DNA from 3 places in the Kitasatospora acidiphila genome. Region 2 is predicted to be linked to each of the others. Evidence: riboswitches for the same ligand, from Rfam matches in the RefSeq annotation. Region 2 holds a riboswitch; each other region holds the start of a gene.
The links. A riboswitch is a leader RNA that binds a small molecule or an ion and turns the genes downstream of it on or off. The one in region 2 is predicted to bind cyclic di-AMP.

Region 1 (6,726 bases), 1.3 Mb from region 2:
GGCAGACCGCTGTGAGCAGCACCGTTCAGTCGAGCACGAAGACGAGCACCAAGGCGGGCGCGAAGGTGGGCGGCATCGTCCACACCACCGTCGACAGTCCGCTCGGTCCGCTGCTGCTGGTCGGCGAGCGGGACGGCGCCGCGCCGGGCGGGGTCGCACTGCGCTCGCTGTCGATGACCGGGCAGAAGCGCGCCGCCGTCGTCCAGGACGGCTGGGTGGACGATCCGGCGGCCTTCGCCGGGATCGCCGAGCAGCTGCGCGGCTACTTCGCGGGCGAGGTGACCGAGTTCACCATCGAGCTGCACGCCGAGGGCACCGAGTTCCAGCAGCGGGTCTGGCAGGCCGTCGATGCCATTCCGTACGGCGCCACCACGACCTATGGGCGGCTCGCCGAGCAGATCGGGGCGCCACGCGCGGCCGTCCGGGCGGTCGGCGCCGCGATCGGGGCGAACCCGGTGCTGTTGGTGCGGCCGTGCCACCGGGTGGTCGGCGCGACCGGCGCGCTCACCGGCTATGCGGGCGGGCTGGAGCGCAAGGAGTTCCTGCTGGTGCGCGAGGGGGCCCTGCCGCAGCAGCTCGGCTGATCACGGTGCGCGGGCGGCCGGTTACCGGGTCGCCCGCGCACCGGCGCAAGCGGCGCCTACTCGGCGGGCTCGACGGCGCGCAGCTGGCCGAGCAGTTCGGTGGCCACCCAGTCGAGGGCGTCGTTCAGCTGCAGTGCGTCCAGTGGCATCCAGAGCGAGACCAGGGACAGTCCCGCGCTGCCGAGCCGGCCGAGTGCGTCGACCAGCTGCGCCGTGCTCGCGCCCGGCCCGCCCAGCGGCTCACCGGGCAGCGGCACCGCCGGCTCGAAGCCGGGCGGCACCACGAAGCACACCGAGGAGAGCATCAGGTCGCCCGGATCGCGGTCGACCTGCTCGCCGAAGGCGTCCAGCCGCCCACGCACCTCGTGCACCTGCTCCGGCGTGCTCACCCCGCCGTGCCAGCCGTCACCGAAGCGCAGCGCCCGGCGCAGCGCGGCGTCGCTCTGGCCGCCGACCCAGATGTCCGGCCCGCCCTTGGCGCGCGGCGCGGTCGCGGGCACCGCCTTGGCCAGCGTGGTGAACCGGCCCTCGAAGTCGACCGGCGCGCCGTTCCAGAGCGCCCGCAGCACGGCCAGCGCCTCGTCGGTGCGGGCGCCGCGCTGCCGCACGTCGAGTCCGAGGGCGGCGAACTCCGCCGGATCCCAGCCGGTGCCGACGCCGAGCGCGAACCGTCCGCCGGAGAGCACGTCCAGCCCCGCCGCCTGCTGGGCGACCGTGAGCGGGTGGCGGTAGGGCAGCGCCAGGATGCTGGTGGCGAGCCGGATCCGCGAGGTCGCGCCGGCCACCGCCGAGAGCAGGGTCAGCGGATCGAGGACCGCGCCGCCTTCGCTGTGCAGCAGATGGTCCGACGCCAGCAGATAGTCCAGGCCGAGCTGTTCGGCCCGTAGCGCGGTCCGCAGGACCAGGCCGGCGGCGCCGGTCGGCCAGCGCGGCGGTTCCAGGGATACTCCCAGCTGCATGGTGAGCCACCTCTCCCGAGTTCGGGGACCGGCGAGTCGCCCGCCCCGAGCGCCACCCTAGAAAATACCTGACGGGACGTCAGCCACGGGGGCGGTCATGTCACCCTGGGTGGCCGCGCTGGCAGTAATGTTGTGCTCTGCAACCAGTAGCCACTGGTAACCGTAGCCCCTGCCCTTGTAGGAGACGTCGTTGTCCGGCCGAGACGCCTCGATCGAGACCATCCAGCGCGAGCTGACCGCCTTCGCCCGGCGGGCCCGGCACAAGGCCTCGCAACTGCACCCCGAGCTGTCCCTGGTGAGCTACAGCATGCTCGACCTGATGCACGAGCGCGGCGGCTGCCGGGCAGCCGACCTGGCGGCCCACTTCATGCTCGACAAGTCCACGGTCAGCCGTCAGGTCGGCGCCCTGGAGAAGCTCGGGGTGATCGTCCGGGAGGTGGACCCCGACGACCACCGCGGCCAGATCCTGCGGCCCAGCGAGGCGGGCCTGAAACTGCTCAACGAGGCCTACCAGATGCGCCGGCAGTCCTTCCTGGAGCGGTTCACCGGCTGGGACGACGACGACCTGGCCGGATTCGCCCGCTACCTGGTCCGCTACGGCGAGGCCGACTGACTCCGCCGCCGTCCCCGGGAAACGCCGAGGCCGGCCGGCCCGACGCGGAGTCGGGCCGACCGGCCAAGGGCTGAGAGGGGATCAGCGGTACAGCAGCACCGGTCGGTCGGACAGGTCCGACCGGTGAGACCGGGTCAGGCGGCTTAGTACGCCGAGTGGGTCTGCCAGAACGCCCAGGCGGCGTTCGGGCTGCCGTAGGTCTGGTTCATGTACTGCAGGGCCCAGCGCAGCTGAGTGGCCGGGTTGGTCTGCCAGTCGGCACCGGCGGACGCCATCTTGTTGCCGGGCAGGGCCTGCGGCAGGCCGTAGGCGCCGGAGCTCGGGTTGGTGGCGGACACGTTCCAGCCGCTCTCGTGGCTGATGATCTGGTCGAACGAGGCCAGCTGGTCGGCCGGGACGATGGAGGCGGCCAGCGCCTGCAGCGAGCCCGGGGTGGACGCGACCGGCGCCGGGGCGGCGGCCTGGGTGGTGGTCTGCACGGCGGCGGAGGTGCTCGCGGCCGGGGCGGACTTGTGCTGGACCGGGGCGCTCTGCTGCTGGGCCGGCGCCGGGGCGGCGGCCTGGTGCTGGGCGGCACCCAGGGCAAGGTGCTGACCCGGGTAGATCACGTTCGGATTGCTGAGCACCGACTTGTTCAGGTCGTAGAGCTTCTGCCAGCCGCCCTGCACGTTGTGGGCGTTGGCGATCTTGAACAGGGTGTCGCCGGAGACGACGGTGTAGCTCGCCGGGGCGGCCTGGGCCGGAGCCTGCGCGGCGGCCGGCTGGGCGGCGACCGGGGCAGCGTCCTCGTGGTGGGACTGCACGGCGTGGTGGCCGTAGTGCTGCGGGGTGGCGGCGTTGGCGCCACCGGCGGCGATCAGCGGGAGACCGGCACCCACGCCGGCCACCACGGCGACGGCGACGGCGCGCTTGAGGGCGGAGCGGCTGGGCAGGCTGGGACGACCGTTGGTCGAGAGCATGAAGTGTTTCCTCTCCCACGCCTACGAGGTGAGCTGTCGGGTTCGGGCTGGAGTTGCCCGGCCGCGCTAGGCGCGGCTTCACCCCAAGCCCCGCCCGGAGAAGCTCCGGGTGGGGCGGTCTTACCTGTGGGTCCCCCGCCCTTGCCGTGGTGCTAGGTGCACGTGACTCGCTCGGTCCGGCGGCAAGGCTCGGCGTTCCGGAGAGCGAGGTTCGTGTGAGGACGAACGAGAAGAACCGTAAACAAACCATCGGCCGTATCACAAGCTGATGTGAGCTGTCTCATGTTTCGGCCGGGGGAGGCATGGGAGATCGACCGGGGTGTCTGACGATGAGTCAGCCGGCGTGCCAGCCGGTCGGGTCGACACCTCCCGGAACCGCCTCCGCCGGGCCGTACGGCGCTCTGGTCAGGATGAGTCCGCCCAGGTCAAGGTGGCTGACCGAGCCGTCCGCGGCGTGGCCGACCCGCAGCGGCTCGCCCGCGTAGTAGCCGTCCAGACAGGTCCAGCTGCCGTCGGCCTCCGGGCGCAGCCGAGTGGGCGCCGAGGCGCTGGCCGGCTCCCGCAGCTCCAGCTCGCCGCCCGCCCGCAGATGCACGGCGAGCGACCTCGTCCCCCAGTACCAGGGCCCGGTCAGCGCGAGCAGGCTGGGATCGGCGTCGGTGAACGGGCGCCACGGCGCCGGGAACCGCGGCTCGTGCTCGGCCACGATCCGCACCAGATCGGCGGCGATCGTTCCAGTGGACGTGCCGGACGTCACATTGGCCAGCGCGACCCCTGCCAGATCCTCGCTCTCGCTCGCCCACAACCCGGCCACGAATCCCGGGATCGAGCCGGTGTGGCCCACCAGCAGCCGGCCGTCCTGCCGCTTCACCTCCAGGCCCAGGCCGTGGCAGAGCGTCCAGTCGCCCTCGGGCGCGCTCGCGGGCCGGCGCATCTCGGCCAGCGTCCCGGCGGCCAGCACCTTGTCGTCCCCGCCGACCAGGAACGCCGCCCACCGGCACAAATCGGCTGCCGTGGACCAGAGTTGGCCGGCCGGCGCCATCTCCCCGGTGTCGGTGAGCGGCTCCGGCATCATCACGTCGGCCCACGGGTGCACCGCGAACCCGCCCGCGTGCGGGGCCTGCGGCAGCAGCGTGGTGCGGATCAACCCCAGCGGCTCCAGCACCTCGTGGTGCAGCACCTCCCCCCACGGCTCGCCGCGCAGCCGCGCGACCAGCGCGCCCAGCAGCGCGTACCCCGGGTTGGAGTAGCGGAAGCGCTCCCCGGCCGGGTAGCGGAACGGCTGCTCCTCCAGCAGCTCGGACAGCTCCGGGCGCAGCGAGCCGGGGGTGCGCTCCCACCACGGGCCGGGCGGCTCCGCGGCCAGCCCCGCAGTGTGGGAGAGCAGCTCACGGATGGTGGCGTGCCCGGCGGCGGTGCCGGGCAGGTGCTGCTCCAGCGGGTCGGCCAGATCGAGCAGGCCCTCGTCACGCAGCCGCAGCACCAGCACCGCGGTGAAGGTCTTGGTGATCGAGCCGATCCGGAACTGCACGTTGGCGTCGGGCGCATGGCCCTCGATCATGCTGCGCGCGCCGGACCAGGCCATGCGCCCGCTGCGCATCACGGCCCCGACCAGCGAGGGCGTCCGGCCCTCCGCCTGGCCGACCGCGATCCGGTGGAGCAGGGCCCGGCGGGTCTGCGGAAGCAGTTCCAGCGGGAGCAACTCGTCGGAGACGACCGACATCTGACCTCGCATTCGCGGCTGGGTGGATGGCCGACGACCGACCATACCCGGCCGGGCCCGCGACAGCCCGGCAATTCGCGGCCGGTCCGTCCCCCGGCGCGGCCCGGCCGCCCGGGCGGGGTGGGAACGCTCCTCTATAAGCTCTGCTGCATGAGACGCCGGACCCCGCCCGCCCCCGCCCCGCTGCCCCAGCGGCAGGGAGTCGATCCGGTGCGGGTCCGACTGCCGCTGGACGGTGGCTGGGCCACGGTCGCCGACTACCTGGCGCACCGGCTCCCGGACGAGGTGGGGGACCGGCTCGCCGAGATGGTCCAGGGCGGTGAGATCGTCACCGCCGACGGCCCGATCGATGCGGCCACCCCTTATCAGCCCGGCGCCAGCGTCTGGTTCCACCGCGACCTGCCCGCCGAGACGCCCGTCCCGTTCCCGGTGGAGCTGGTGCACCGGGACGAACGCCTGGTGATCGTCGACAAGCCGCACTTCCTGGCCACCACGCCGCGCGGCAGCCATGTGGTGGAGACGGCACTCTCCCGGCTGCGCACCGAGTTGGACCTGCCGCACCTGGTGCCCGCGCACCGGCTGGACCGGCTGACCGCGGGCCTGGTGATGTTCATCGCCGACCCCCGGGCGCGCGGCGCCTACCAGGGCCTGTTCCGCGACCGGCTGGTGCACAAGGAATACCAGGCGGTGGCGCCCTACCTGCCCGAACTGGAGCAGCCGCGCACCGTGCGCAGCCGGATGGTCAAGGAGCGCGGGGTGATCGCGGCCCGGGAGGAGCCCGGCGAGGTGAACGCGGTCAGCCGGGTCGAGCTGCTGGAGCGGCGCGGCGGGCTGGCCCGCTACCGGCTGGTGCCGCTGACCGGGCGGACCCACCAGCTGCGCCTGCACATGAGCTCGCTGGGTGCGCCGATCATCGGCGACCCGGTCTACCCCGTGGTGCTGCCACCCGTCGCGCCGGACGACTTCAGCCGACCGCTGCAGTTGCTGGCGACCACGCTGGAGTTCACCGATCCGATCACCGGGCGCGAGCTGCGCTTGCGCTCGCGCCGGACCCTGGCCGCCTGGGCCGACCAACCCGTCATGGCTGACCGACACCTTCTGGAGTGCTGATGACCGAGTCGCCGGACCGCCGCCTCGCCGAGCTGCGGGAGCTGCTCTTCGCCCGCCCCGCGATGGCCCGCGAGCTGCCGGGCTTCGACCCCGAGGCGGCGCCGGCCGGCCCGGTGGAGCTGTTCGTCGACTGGCTGACGGGGGCGCTGCGGGCCGAGGTGCCCGACGCGCAGGTGGCCGTCCTCGGCACCACCGGGCTGGACGGCACGCCGGATGCCCGGGTGGTGACGCTGCGCGAGCTGGACCCCGTGGCGGGTGTCTGGTCGTTCCACGCCGGCGCCGGCAGTCCCAAGGGGCGCCAGCTGGCCGCCGACCCGCGCGCGGCGCTCACCTGGTACTGGCCGGCGCAGGGCCGGCAGGTGCGGATGCGGGGGCCGGTGGTGACCACGCCGGCCGAGCGGATGGCCGAGGTGTTCCGGGCACTGAGCACGAAGAGCCGGGTGGCGGCCCTGGTCGGGCGGCAGAGCGAGCCGCTGGCCGAGCCGGCCGAGTTCCGCGCGGCCCGGCAGGACGCCGAGCGGCGGCTGGCCGAGGATCCGGAGCTGCTGGACCCGGCGTACACCGAGTACGGGGTGCGGGCCGAGCAGGTGGAGTTCTGGCAGGGCTCCTTCGACCGGCAGCACGTCCGGCTGGTCTACCGCCGCGCCGGTGACGCCTGGACGCGCGAGCTCGTGTGGCCGTGAGGCGGCCCGTGATCGCGGGCCGTGCGTGTGGCCCGGGCCACGGGAGGCCCGGATTCTCACCAAGGGAAGTCCCGCGATGACGCTCAGCTGACAAT
Region 2 (6,726 bases):
CAGCGGTAGACGCGCACGTAGTCGGCCGCCATGGTGATCGGGGTCGAAGTCGACGGCGAGGGGTGGTACTTGCCCGCGCTGATGGCCATGTCCAGGATCAGACTGGCCGACCAGTTCTGGCCGACGCCCTTGCCGTCGGAGAAGACCTTGACGCCGTTGACGTACCAGTCGACCGAGTTGGCACCGTAGTAGGTACCCACGGTCACCCACCCGCCCGGCTTGATGGCGTTGGCGTCCCGGTCGCCCTTGTAGGCGGTGTTGACGTGGTTGGTCAGCTCCAGCACGTTCGGGTTGTCGGGGTGGTACTCGAAGGAGTCGATCTCACCGTGGCTGGTCCCCAGCGCGGTGTTGCCGTTCTCCCAGGTCCAGAACGACGCCCAGGCGCCCTGCTGGCTGGGCAGCTGCACCCGGGTCTCGGCGTAGTCGCCGGTGTGCACCTGGAAGTTCTGCGGGACTTCTGGGTGGTGAGCAGACCGGTGTTCCAGGCCTTGTTGCCGTTTTCCAGGACCTTGGTGCTGGGCGTGGCGGTGAAGGTGGCGACGCCGTTGGCGATGGTGACCGCAGACGGGTCGATCCAGTCGAGCTTGTTGTCGTTCGGGTTGTGGGTGCCGTAGTGGTAGGCCCCGCTGCTGGTGTCGTTCCAGCGGTTGGTGTCCACACCGCTGCCGTTGAACTCGTCCGACCAGATCAGCGACTTCCCGGCGATCGGCGAGGCCGGAGTCGGCGACGGAGTCGGGGCGGGGGTGGGGGTGGGGGTGGGGTAGGCGTGGGGGTGGGCTTGGAGCCGGGCGCCGGGGCCGGGGCGGGAGCCGGCGCCGGGGTCGGAGTCGGCGCGGGGGCCGGGGCCGGGGCCGGGGCCGGGGCCGGGGCCGGGGCCGGGGCGGGGCCGGCGTCGGGGCGGTCTTGGCGACGGTGAGCTGCTTGCTCGCCAGGTTGTGCCAGGCACCGGCGTGGTCCTGGTAGTAGCCGAAGACGGTGTAGCTGCCGATCGGGAAGCTGCGGGCGCCGGTGGTCATCGAGACCCCGCCCGGGCAGAGCTGCACATTGGTGTGCGAGCCGGGGAAGTCGAGGTTGTGGCCGGCCGCGTCGCGCACGCCGACACCGAGCCTCTGCACGGTGAAGCAGGAGCTGGAGTGGACGGTCAGGTCGGCGGTGACGTTGGCGTTGGCGGCGGCGCTGGTCGGGGCCAGGCGGTCCTGGGTGACGGTCGGCGCGGCGGCGGGGCTGGCCCAGGCGTTGACCTGGCCGACCATCGGCACGGCGAGCAGACCCAGGGCGCCGGCGACGATGCCGAGGCGGGCGGGGGTGGCGGCAGGGATCACGGCAGTTCCTCGTGCGACGCCTGCGGAGTTAGCTGTCGGGTTCGGGCCGCACTGTGCCCGGCCGTCGCCCGTGGGAGCGGACGGCCTCACCCCTAGCCGCGGCGCACGCCGCACGCCACATGGGCGCGCGAGCAGAGTCGCGGCACTACTGGGTCCCCCGCTCCTGCCCGTGGCGATGCTGTGGTCACCGGCGTCGGGCAGGCAGGACTCGGCGTCCCGACGATGGATCCGCCGGAGTCGGCGAATGCGTGCAGGCTAGGCAGATGATGTGAGCATTAACAATGTTTAAGAAGTGTCGCAAGGGTCACACCGCCCCCTGCCGCCCCCGTCGGCGACGCCCACAAGTAGCCTGCGCAGCAGGCAAGTTACGTGGACATGAAGTCTTGCGCGACACCTTCCCAGGAAGCTCCCAGGACTCCAGACTGCTGCACATGCAGACTCTTCTACGCGCGTTGAAGTCGCGTACCGCGTCCGTGCTGACCGTCGGCCTGCTCACCCTGGCCCCCACCGCTCTCGTCGCCACCGACGCCCACGCCGATGTGAGTGGCAACATCTGCCAGAGCGCCCTCCCCCAGCAGGCCGACGACACCCTGAACGAGATCGCCAACGGCGGCCCGTTCCCGTACTCCCAGGACGGCGTGGTCTTCCAGAACCGCGAGGGCGTCCTGCCCGCCCAGTCCTACGGCTACTACCACGAGTACACCGTGATCACCCCCGGCGCTCCCACCCGCGGCGCCCGCAGAATCATCACCGGCGAGGGTGACCAGGAGGACTACTACACCTCCGACCACTACGCCACGTTCTACCTGATCGACTTCACCTGCTGATCGCCTGCTGATCGAGCCGCGGCACGGCCTCGCCGCCCCCGACGACGATTCGGGGGCGGCGGGACCGCTCGGACGGCTACCGGCTCGCGGCGTACACCCGGTTCACCGGACTCTCGGCGGCCAGCCTCCAGTGATGCAGACCGGCGTCGTCGGCGAGGTGGCGCATGACGTCCTCACCGGCGTGGTTGCCCAGTGCCTCCGGCCCGTGCTGGGCCAGCGCCGAGGGCAGGCAGATCGCGACCGAGGCAGCGGTCAGCGCCCGGCCGATCGGGTTGGCGTTCGCCGCGACGTCCGGGGAGGCGTTGGGCTCGACGATCATGCAGCTCCCGCCGTCGGCCAGGGCCTGCTCGGCGTGGCGCAGGGCCGCGCCCGGGTCGCCCATGTCGTGCAGGCAGTCGAAGAAGGTGATCAGGTCATAGCCGCTGCCGGGGAAGTCCTGGGCCGTAGCCACCTCGAAGTCGGCCCGGTCGGCGAGGCGCTGCTCGGCGGCTATCGCCCGCGCCGCCTCGATCGACGGCAGGTGGAAGTCGAAGCCGTGGAACCGCGACTGTGGGTAGGCGCGCGCCATCAGCAGCGTCGAGTAGCCGTAGCCGCAGCCCACGTCGGCCACCTGACCGCCGTTCCGCAGCTTGCGCTCGGTGCCGTTCATCGCCGGGATCCACTCCGGCACCAATGCGCTCATGTAACCGGGACGGAAGAACTTGGCGGTACCGGAGAACAGCGCGCTGCTGTGCTGCTCCCAACCGACCCCGTTTCCGGTGCGGAACGCCTCCAGCAGCGAGTCCTCGGTCGCGTACAGCGCCTGCAGCAGCGTGAAGAAGCCGCCGGCATAGGTCGGGACCTCCGGGTAGGCGAGCACCGCGGCGTGCACGTCCGGGAGCAGGTAGGTGTCGTCCGCCGCGTCGTACTCCACGTACTCCCCGGCCACCTGGGCGGCCAGCCACTCACGTACGTAGCGCTCCTCGAGACCGGTCAGCTCCGCCAGCCGGGCGGTGGTCATCGGACCAGCGCCAGCCATCGCGGCGTAGAGCCCGAGCCGGTCGCCGAGCGCGGTGCAGAGCCCTGCGACGGCTGCCCCGGCATCGGTGATGACCCGCCCCAGGAACTCCATCACCTGGCCCTCCTCGCCGGCGTTCATCGCATCGCCCCCGGCATGCTCGGCCACCGTGACCACCTCCTCGGCGTACCTCCAGTTCAGCAGACCGGTGCCGCCCCGGCCATGCGGAACCTCCCGTGGGACTCCCGTGGGCCGCAGAGCGGCTCGACGGATGTCCGGGCATGGACGTGTGTTCAGGTGTGTCCGCGTCCCGGCCGGGCCATGTCCCGGCCGGGACGTGTTCAGGCTGGACCGTGCTCAGGTGTGCTGGAGCACCAGCTCGTCCTTGAGCGTCGCGCGGATCTGGTCGCGCAGCTCCTTGCCGTCCTGGTGTCCGTGCACCGAGACCGCGTGCTCGGCGGCGGCACGGACCACCTCTTCCTCCTCGCCGGTGATGCACAGCGAGCAGTTGCTCTCGCTGGGGAACTCTCGGCAGTCGGCGACCTTGCGCATCGTGGACCTCCCGACCCGGCACGCCGCCGCACCCACCGGAGGCCACCGGCTGGCCGGACGGCCGACGAGCCGCGGCACGCGCGTGTCGCGTCACCATTCTCCCTCCGCCGCGCCATTCCGATAGCGTGGGAGGAGTCCCACAACCCCGACTTTTTTCGACCGGAGAACTCCCCCGCCATGAGCGAGACCGCTGCCCTGCCCGCCTTCGCCGGGCGGACGTACCTCTTCCAGGTCGACAACGGAGCCGTCTTCCGCAACGCCTACTCGGCCGACGGCAAGCGGCTGCACTGGGAGGGGCTGGGCGAGTCGGCCGGCCAGTGGGAGGACGTCGAGCTGCAGGTCGCCGAGGTCGCGCCGCAGATCTACTTCGTCAGCTGGACCGAGCAGACCGGCATCACGGTCAGCCATGTGATGGACCTGGGCGCGCTGACGGTACGGGCGTTCTGGACCTTCGAGGGCGAGGGCGGCCGGGTCGGCGAACTGCACACCGGCACGCTGGAACCGGTCATCTGACCGACCAGTTCTTCCGACTGAGCAGGTCTTCCCACAGACGAGGTCTTCCCAGTGACCAGGTCTTCCCAGTGACCAGGTCTTCGGACTGACCGTCAGCCCGGCTTGGCCAGGTGCTCGGAGAGCCAGCTGAGCGCCGTGGGCTCCAGACGGGTCCAGGTCTCGAAGTTGTGCCCGCCGTGGTCGACGGTGCTCACCGAGGCCGTCATCGGCGGCCGCACGGCGGCGGCGAAGGCCGTGCTGTCCCGCACCGAGGCGGGGTCGTCCTTGCTGTACGCGAGCAGCTCCGCCACCGCCGGGGGCGGCAGGTTGTGCAGCCGCCAGAGCAGGTCGGCCTCGTTGCGCCGCTGCTGGTCCCCGGCGAACAGGTCGCCGGTGGTCGGATCCTCGGCCGCTTTGAAGTAGCCGGAGAGCGAGGCGGCGGCCGGGAACGCGGCCGGATCGCGCATCGCCAGCTTGAGTGCGCAGTAGCCGCCGGTGGAGTCGCCGACGATGCCCCAGCCGCGCCCCTGGCCGATCACCCGGAACGCGCCCGCCACCGCCTGCGGCACCTCATGGGTGAAGTACGTGGCGGCCTGCGGGCCGCCGGGCACGTCCTCGCACTCGGTGTCCCGGGGCATCGCGGGTGACGACCGGAGCATCACCAGCACGGTGGGCTGCTGCTGCCCGCTGCGCAGCAGGCCGAGCGAGATGCCGGGGTAGTCGAGCCGGGTGACCAGGTTGCGGGCGTCGCCCGGGTAGCCGGTCAGCACCACCAGGGCGGGGAAGCGCTGCTGGGCGTAGCCGGGCTGGAAGTACTGCGGCGGCAGATAGACGTAGCCGTCGGTACTCAGCCCGGAGCCGCCCCCGCCGATCCGCACGGTCAGCAGCTGCCCGGTCCGCTGCGGCGGACCGTTCTGGAAGTTCTCGGTGGCCAGGGTCCTGGCGGTGGCGGGCGCACTCGACCCGCCGCCCGGGGTGCCGGCGCCGACGGACTGCACGGCGGGGTGCGCGGTGCCCAGCAGATCGGACCAACTGCTGTAGAACGCGAAGTAGTTGTTGACCAGCAGGCCGACCACGACCAGCACGGCGAGCTGGGTGACCAGGATGGTGGTGATCCGGCCGAGCACCGCCGGCAGCCCGGGCCGGGCCAGCCTGGGCCAGTACAGGACCGTGCCGACGACCGCCCCGAGGGCGGCCATCAGGGCCAGCGTCAAGAGCTCATGGCTGGTCAGGCCCATCCGGATCGGTTCCTTGTCGGCTCCTTTTCGGGCTTCGTCAGCTCATGGCCGGGCCCGGTGCCGGTACGGTCGGTCGGCGGCGGCGGCGGTCGGTAAGGGCGAGGCCGTGGTCGGTCATGGTTCAAACGCTACGCCGCGGTGCACCCGAGCAGCCGCCGTGACCACCTGCCGACCTCCCGCTCCCATCGGTAGTCGGCGAAGATCTCCCCCGGGTGGCGGCCGTTTCTTGAGCGTGGTCTTGCGAGGAACTCGGGCGGCATGATTGCTCCGGGACCAACACTGCGATCACGTTCCGTGAAGCTGGTGGTGCAGGTGAAACTGTCTCCGGAGGCCGGCCAGGCTGCCGCGCTCCGCTCCACCCTGCGCACGGTTGACGAGGCCGCCTACTGGGTTTCGGCGGTGGCGTTCGAGCTTCGGCAGCCTGGGCCCCCGCCCACCTGTCTCCGGCCCCGTGCGCCGGCCTCAGTGCACCGGCTTCCAGTCCGCCGCGAAGGCCCGGGCCGGGTTGTGGCGCAGGATCAAGTCCGCCGTCTCCTCGCCCAGGGCCGCCGCGATGCGCGGGCGCAGGTTGGTGAGCAGGAACGGCATCCCCGGGCCGTCGGCGCTGGACCGGGCCGCGGCGGTCACCGTGTCGCCGCCGAGCAGCAGTTGCTCGCCGTGCCCGGCCTCGGCGAGCGCCACCAGGACGTCGAGCAGGCGCCAGTCGGTGGCGGCGTTGGCCCGGGACGGGCCGTCGAAGGCGAGGTAGGCGCCGCTGCGGGCCAGCTCCAGGTGGATCCGCTCGTCCGGAAAGCGGTTGAGGTGGCCCAGCAGCACGCTGCCCGGCGGCACCTCCAGCTGCCCGCAGAGCAGGTCGAGCACCTCGGTGGCCGCCGTGCCCACCTCATGGTGGACGCCGATCGGCGCCCCGGTGGCGTGGTGCGCGGCGGCGGCCGCGGTCATGGTGCGGCGGGCGTGCTCGTCCAGGCCGTGGAAGCCGCCCGCCACCTTGATCAGTCCCGCCCGAGGGCCGTCGCCCCCGATCCCCACGGTCAGCTCGGTGATGAACAGCTCGGCGAGGGAGTCGAGTCCGGGCAGCCGGTCGTAGTGGGCGGCCCGGTGCAGGCCGGTGGCGGCGACCAGGTGCAGGCCACTGCTCCGGGCCAGTCGGGGCAGCTCGGCGGCCCGGCGGCCCATCCCGTACGGCGTCCACTGCACCACCGCCTGGCCGCCCGCCGCCCGGAAGGCCACCAACTCGGCGGCGGCGGCCGCCACATCGTCCAGCTCCTGGCCCGGCAGCAGCGGACTGCGCAGGAAGA
Region 3 (6,726 bases), 750 kb from region 2:
TGGTTCGGGCAGCAGTGGGAAGAGCCGGGTGATGGCGGCGACCGGGCGGGCGGTGGCGGGCCGGTTGGCCGGGTCGGCCTCGCGGTGCTGGAACTCGGCGAGCAGTCGGCGCACCGAGTCGGCGACCCGGCCGAGCTCCTCGGGGGTCAGATAGACGACCGAGCTGAAGGCCTCGTCCTGCCGCCACTGCGGCTCCGCCTGCTCGCGGCGGGCCAGCCAGCGCTGGTAGCTCTCGTCCTCCAGGCGCCGTGCCAGCTGGTCGAACTGAGCCGTCGGCGGCTCGTCGCCGGCGGCCTGCCGCAGGCGCCAGGGGCGGGCCCGGCCACCGCTGGTGGGCACCGGCTCGATCCGGCCGTGGCGGGCCAGTTGGCGCAGGTGGAACGAGCAGAGGCCGGAGCTGTAGCCGAGCCGCTGGGCCGCCAGGGTGGCGGTCACGGCGCCCTCGGCCGCCAGCAGCCGGAGCAGCGCGGTGCGCACCTCGTGGTCCGGCAGTCCGTCAGAGGCCGTGCCGGGGGCGGGAGCTGCGAGATCTTCAGTCACTTTGCAAAGTCTGCTACTTTGCAAAGCCCGTTGGCAAGCACGCCAGCACGATGGTTGGCCGAGGAGAGGGAGTCGCCGATGTCCGAATCGCCCGAGGACGTGCAGGTGTTGGAGGAGTTCGAGCGGCCCGGCGGCGGAGTGCGAGTGCACCTGCAAGGCCAACCGGTGGACGGATACCCGGTGTTGCCGCCGGAGGCCGCGCGGGGTTCGGTGCTGCGGATCACCGAGCTCGGGGAGGAGATCCTGCACCGGCCGTGCCGCCCGGCGGACGCCGAGTTCGGCACCCCGGAGCTGGCCCGGCTGATCGACGACATGTTCGCCACCATGTACATCGCCGCCGGCGCGGGCCTGGCGGCCAACCAAGTGGACGTCGACCTCCGGCTGTTCGTCTACGACTGCCTGGACGAGGACGGCGTCCGGCACGTCGGCCACATCCTCAACCCGGTGATCGAGGAGGACACGGCGGCACGCGGGCGCCGCCTGATCGAGGACGTCGAGGGCTGCCTCTCCGTCCCCGGTGCGACGATGGACGTCGCCAGGCCGGCGCACACCGTGATGCACGGCTACGACAAGGACGGAAAGCCGCTCACCATCGAGGGGTTCGGATACTTCGCGCGCTGCCTGCAGCACGAGGCCGACCACCTCGACGGCCGGCTCTACGTCGACCGGCTCGCCAAGCGGGATCGCAAGGACGCGCTGCGGCAGATGACCGAGCGCCGGACCGAGGTGTTCGCCAAGCGGCAGGCGCTGACCGCGAAGCTGATGGGCAGCCGGGACCGGGCGGCCCGCCCGGTGGACTAGAGCCGTGCGGCGAGACAGCCGAGCACCGGACTCCACTGCTCGATCCGGACGTGGCTGAGCACGCCCGCCTCCGCGTACGGGTCGTGATCCACCATCTCCCGTACCTCGGCTTCGTCCTTGGCCCGGAAGACGAGCAGCCCGCCGGTGTCACTGGTCAACGGCCCGCACAAGGCGATCCGGCCATCGTCGGCCAGTTCGGCCAGGTACTCCCGGTGCGTGGGCCGGCTCGTGTGGCGGCCCCCGGGGAACGCCCTAGTCGCCGGTCCGCTGCGGCGGGAGGTGCAGGTAGGCGGCCCGGCCGGTGTCCCGGGCGCGGGCCACGGCCTCGACCAGGGCGAGTCGGGGTGGGGTGAGCACGGTGCGCCACTCACTGAGTGGGCGGACGGCGAACTCGGTGTGCTCGGCCGGGTCGAGGGCGAGGCCGGCCAACTGCTCGGCCGTGAGGGTGCCGCCGTCGAAGACCACCCCGACCTTGAACGGCCACTCGCCCGCGGCCGCCACGAAGAGCAGGGCGAGCAGCGGCGGGGCAGGCTGGGTCGGCAGCAGCAGACCGGTCTCCTCGCGGACCTCCCGGCGGGCGCTGTCCCACGGGTCGCTGCCGAACTCCAGGTTGCCCCCGGCGAATTGCCACACGTCCGGGTCGTAGACGGACTTCAGCAGCAGTGGGTGTCCGTCGCCGTCGGTGAAGTGCACGGCAGCGAACACGATGCCGTGCGGCAGGGTGCGCAGATGGTCGGCGAGCGGCAGTTGGGCCATCGCGGATCCTTTCGGCGGGTGGTCTGTGCTCAGTCCTCGGAGTGGTCGCCGTCCAGGTAGACCCAGGCGCCGTCGTGGCGGACGAAGCGGCTGTTCTCGTGCAGACTGCCGGACCGGCCGCGCTCGCGGAAGTGGGCGCGGAACTCCACCGTGCCGGCGGTGTGGAACGGGCCGCCCTCGGTGCTGCCCAGGATCTCCAGCCGCTCCCAGCTGAGCCCGGGGTCGAGGTCGAGCTCGGCCGGGCGGGTGTCGGGGTGCCAACTGCGCAGCAGATAGGCGATGTCCCGGACCGCGAAGGCGCTGTAGCGCGAGCGCATCAGCTGCTCGGCGGTGGCGGCCTGGGCGAGGCCGCGGTGCAGCTTGCCGCAGCAGTCGGCGTAGGCGGCGGACAGACCGCAGGGGCAGGTGGTGGGCTGGGCGGCTGGCTTGGCGGCGGTGCGTCGGGACATGACTCCATTGTGACGGGCCGTGGGGAGTGCACTCGCACAGCCCATGGCCCACAGCCCGTCAGATGATCAGAGGAGGAGGCTGATCAGGGGAACTGGAGGTGCTGGCCCGGGAGGATCAGGTTCGGGTCGGCACCGACCACGTCGGCGTTGTGCTGGTAGAACTGCTGCCAGCCGTCCAGGTGGTGGGTGTAGGCGATCTCCGAGAGGCAGTCGCCGGGCTGCACCGTGTAGCCGCCGGTGGTGGGCAGCGCGGTGGTGGGCGTGCCGGGCGCCTGGGTGCCGGGCGGCGCGGGCTGCGGCGTGCCGGTCTGCTGCGGGGGCGCGGCGGGTGCAGCGGGCGCCGGTACGGCGGCGGACGGCCCGGTGGGCGCCGCGGCGGTGCTGGGGGCTGCCGGGGCGGGGGTGCCGGCCTGGGCCGGGGTGCTGGGGGCGGTGGTGGCCGTCGGGGCGCCCGCAGTGGCGGGGGTGCTCGGGGTTGCCGGGGCGCTCGGGGCGGCGTTGCCGGGTGCGGCGGGCGCCGGGGTGGCCGGGCTCGCGGGCGCTGCGGGGTTCGTCCACGCGGGCGGGGCCGCCGAAGCGCCGGGCAGGCCGGGCGCGCCGGGCAGGCTGGGCGTGCCCGGGGAGGTCGGTGTGCCCGGCGTGGCGGGCGTGCTCGGTGCGGCGCTCGGCGCGTTCGGCGCGCTCACCGGAGGAGTCGCCGGAGCACCCGGCGTGCTGGGCGTACCGGGGCCGCCCTGCGAGTTGCCCGGCGCCGTCAGACCGGCCGTGACCGCGCACTGCCCCCAGGTACCCGGCCCCCGGTCCTCGAACAGCGCCTCGGCCACCTCGATCTGCTGCTGGCGGGTGGCGTGCGAGGGCTCGGCGCCGTACTCGTCGCCGCCGTAGTGGTCCCACTGGCGCTGGGTGAGGTGGAGCCCGCCGTAGTAGCCGTTGCCGGTGTCCATGGTCCAGGTGCTGCCGGTCTCGCACTGGGCGACGGCGTCCCAGGTGCTGGCCGGGGCGGCGTGCGCGCCGGTGGCGGCGAGCAGCGGCAGCGCCAGCCCGGCGCCCGCCACGGTGGCCGCCGCGACGGCCCGTTCGGTCTGGGTCGGGCGGCGATGGCGGCCAGGGCCGGTGAAGACCATGGGTCTGTTTCCTCTCCGCACGCCTGCGAGGTGAGCTGTCGGGTTCGGGCCGGGAGGTTGGCCCGGCCGCCCGACCGGACGGATCCGGTGGGCGGCTTCACCCCTAGCCGCGCGGGACGGCACTGAACCTGGGTCCCCCGCTCCTGCCCTGACGTGGTGTGGTGGTCTGGATCCCGGGCGCGGTGGGCAGGACTAGGCGTGCCGCGCTCGGGTGCCGGCAGATGCCGGCTGGCAGGCAGACTAGACGGATCATCATCGTGGTAACAACCCCGCATCGTGGACATCACACGCTCATCACGTGGAGTCTTGGACATGCTGTGCAGGATGTACTGGGACAGCGGAGGCCGCGTGGATCGTTGATGCCCGAGGTCGACCCGCTGGTTGCCGTCCAGTTCGTGTCGAGACTGTGTCGAGTTCATGTCGAGGAGCGGAGGAGAGGTCTGATGGCCGACGAAGCCAGGATGCGTGAGCTGTTCGCATCGGGGAAGCGCGGTGTGCTGGTCACCATCAAGCGGGACGGGCGCCCGCAGATGTCCAATGTCTTCTATGTCTACGATCAGGAGCAGGGCTTGATCCGGGTCTCGGTCACCGCGGATCGCGCCAAGGCCAAGAACGCGGCCCGTGACCCGCGCGTCAGCCTCCATGTGGCCAGCCCGGACTTCTTCACCTGGGCGGTCGCCGAGGGCACGGCCGAGCTGACGCCCGTCGCCCAGGCGCCGGATGACGACACGGTGGCGCAGCTGGTCGACTACTACCGGGCCGGGGTCGGTGAGCACCCCGACTGGGCGGAGTTCCGCGCAGCGATGGTCGAGGAGCGCCGCCAGCTGCTGACGCTGCGGGTCGAGCGGTTCTACGGGCAGACGCCCTGACGCTGACGAACCGGGGTGCCGCCGACTGCGCCAAGCGCAGACGGCGGCGCCCCGGCGCGCGGCCCTGGCAGCCGAGCGCCTCGTGCCCCGGGGCTCAATCGAGCGCCACCTGCCCCAGCGCCCCATGCTCCCTGGCTCAACCGTGCGCCACGTGCGCCCCCGCCCTCAGCCCAGCGCCTCGCGGCTGAGGGCGAGCGTGGTCTCGATGGCCTTCACATAACCCGCGTGCATCCGGTCCGCCACGGCGTCCTCATCGGGGCCGCCGCCGAGGTCCACCTCGGCCCGGAAGGTGAGCAGCAGCTCGCCGTCGGCGCCCTCCTCGATGTCGTTGTGGATCACCCAGCGGGCCCGCTCGTCGTCGCGGTAGAAGCTGACCCGGGTCATGGGCTCGAAGACCACCGTCTCGCGCACCCGCTCGCCGTGGAAGACCACCTCGCGGACCAGACCGTTCGCCGTCCGCTCCAGCACCCGGCACTCGTCCATCGCGGCCACGAACGGCACGGCGTTCTCCGCCTTGCGGACCAGGCCGGCCCAGATCGCCGCACGGTCCAACGCGGTCCGGTCGCCGCGCTGCGGGTCGTTGGCTCGCACACTCGCACTGATGGCGCGCATGACTGGCTCCCCCTTCGTCTGCCGGAACCCGGCTTGTGGCCTCTCGTGGCCGATTGCTTGTACGGCCAAGTAAATCCCCAAACCGCCCTCAGAACAAGGGGGTATCGAATAAGAGCGCCAGGCGATTGGGCGTACAATCAACGGGTGCCTGCCATACGAGACACCACAAGTCATGCGATCGCCCGGGTCTCCCGCCTGCATCGCGCCGCGGCGGAGCGGTTGCTGCGCCGCTCCGGTCTGCATGCCGGGCAGGAGCTGCTGATGATGCTGCTCTGGGATCACGGGCCGCTGCCGCAGGGCGAGTTGATCGAGCAGCTGGGCCTGGACGCCTCCACGGTGACCAGGATGGTGCAGCGGCTTGAGCAGTCCGGCTTCGTGCGCCGCAGCCGCAGCGCGACCGATCGCCGCGCCGTCATCGTGGCGCCGACGGCGGCGGCGCAGGCGTTGCGCGAGCAGGTCGGCGAGATCTGGGGCGAGCTGGAGGGGGTGACCCTGGCGGGCCTCTCGGCAGCCGAACAGGGGGAGCTGGCGCGTCTGTTGAGCCTGGTGGAGCACAATCTGACGTGACGTCGACTCACCGCTGGCGCACCGCCGTCGGCGTCCGACCGAGGCGGCGGGCGTCGCGGCGGGCCCGGCCCGGGGTCGCGCCGACGCCCACCACCCGGTCGTCGTGCACCGCCAGCCAGCAGTCGTCGGGCAGGCCGGGCGCCGCGGTGGCCCGCAGCGCCGCCTCGGCCGGGTTGACCGGCGGCGGGGCGGGCTCGCGGGCGCCGGAGTGCCACTCGGCCCAGCTGCGCTCCCGCCCGCAGCGCTGCCGCCAGTACAGCTGCTGCGCCACGATCAGCGGGCCGAGCGCGGCGAGCAGCGGAAAGCCGGTGGTCAGGACGTGGGTTGCGAAGAGCGCGCTGACCGCGCTGACCACGGCCAGCCCCACCGCGGCGGCCAGCAGTGCGGCCCGGCGGCCGTACGCCTTGGCGGCGGCGAGCGGGAAGAGCACCAGGAGCAGCAGGTCTCCCAGGCCCAGCGAGACCGGCAGCGCGCCGCGGGTGAGCGCCAGTTGCGGGGCGAACGGCTGCCCCTGCACCTCGGCGGCGAACCGCAGGGTGACCGGGGTGAGCGTGGTGGCCACCAGGTCGTAGACCGCCAACACGGCGGCGAGCGCGGCGACATGGGCGGCCCGCATGCCGCTCTGCACCCACAGGTTGGCCACCCCGACGACCGCGATCAGCAGCAGCGCGTCGGTGGCGGCGAGCACCCCGGTGGGGGAAGCGTGCAGGGCGAGGGTGGTGCCGACCGCGGCGGCGGCCAGCAGCCACGCCCAGCGGCCGCCGAGCAGCGGGGCGAGGGTGAACTGCGCGGCGGTGCCCAGCACCACGCCGAAGACCGTCACCACCACGGGAGTCGGCAGCGCGAGATCCAGCAGCGGGGCCAGCACCACACCGACGCAGACCACGGCGACGTCCCCGGCCGTGTGGACGCCGACGGGCGGTCGGGGGATCCGGATCCGGGCCAGGTAGCCGAGCGCGAGGGCGATAGCGACGGCGGTGACGCCGCTGAGCGCGGCCAGGGCGGTGG

Region 1: another riboswitch for cyclic di-AMP. It lies ahead of E6W39_RS42600 (LysM peptidoglycan-binding domain-containing protein); the one in region 2 lies ahead of E6W39_RS42710 (glycoside hydrolase family 16 protein).
Region 3: another riboswitch for cyclic di-AMP. It lies ahead of E6W39_RS43415 (LysM peptidoglycan-binding domain-containing protein); the one in region 2 lies ahead of E6W39_RS42710 (glycoside hydrolase family 16 protein).

The regions. Positions count from the first base shown of each region.
Region 1 is NZ_VIGB01000003.1:268,772-275,497, reverse strand. It holds gene E6W39_RS02360 (methylated-DNA--[protein]-cysteine S-methyltransferase) at 75-584, shown strand; gene E6W39_RS02355 (LLM class flavin-dependent oxidoreductase) at 641-1,543, opposite strand; gene E6W39_RS02350 (MarR family winged helix-turn-helix transcriptional regulator) at 1,734-2,156, shown strand; gene E6W39_RS42600 (LysM peptidoglycan-binding domain-containing protein) at 2,300-3,115, opposite strand; cyclic di-AMP (ydaO/yuaA leader) riboswitch at 3,119-3,284, opposite strand; gene E6W39_RS02340 (serine hydrolase domain-containing protein) at 3,450-4,850, opposite strand; gene E6W39_RS02335 (pseudouridine synthase) at 4,989-5,948, shown strand; gene E6W39_RS02330 (pyridoxine/pyridoxamine 5'-phosphate oxidase) at 5,948-6,631, shown strand.
Region 2 is NZ_VIGB01000003.1:1,597,036-1,603,761, forward strand. It holds gene E6W39_RS42710 (glycoside hydrolase family 16 protein) at 1-1,322, opposite strand, end outside; cyclic di-AMP (ydaO/yuaA leader) riboswitch at 1,326-1,507, opposite strand; gene E6W39_RS08090 (ribonuclease) at 1,754-2,149, shown strand; gene E6W39_RS08095 (class I SAM-dependent methyltransferase) at 2,226-3,287, opposite strand; gene E6W39_RS08100 (DUF1059 domain-containing protein) at 3,504-3,698, opposite strand; gene E6W39_RS08105 (phenolic acid decarboxylase) at 3,876-4,211, shown strand; gene E6W39_RS08110 (alpha/beta hydrolase) at 4,304-5,428, opposite strand; gene E6W39_RS08120 (phosphotriesterase family protein) at 5,891-6,726, opposite strand, start outside.
Region 3 is NZ_VIGB01000003.1:851,333-858,058, reverse strand. It holds gene E6W39_RS04725 (winged helix-turn-helix domain-containing protein) at 1-540, opposite strand, end outside; gene def (peptide deformylase) at 619-1,341, shown strand; gene E6W39_RS04715 (YciI family protein) at 1,338-1,712, opposite strand; gene E6W39_RS04710 (NUDIX domain-containing protein) at 1,594-2,097, opposite strand; gene E6W39_RS04705 (YchJ family protein) at 2,127-2,546, opposite strand; gene E6W39_RS43415 (LysM peptidoglycan-binding domain-containing protein) at 2,630-3,670, opposite strand; cyclic di-AMP (ydaO/yuaA leader) riboswitch at 3,677-3,839, opposite strand; gene E6W39_RS04695 (PPOX class F420-dependent oxidoreductase) at 4,114-4,539, shown strand; gene E6W39_RS39080 (SRPBCC family protein) at 4,705-5,151, opposite strand; gene E6W39_RS04685 (MarR family winged helix-turn-helix transcriptional regulator) at 5,296-5,718, shown strand; gene E6W39_RS04680 (hypothetical protein) at 5,726-6,726, opposite strand, start outside.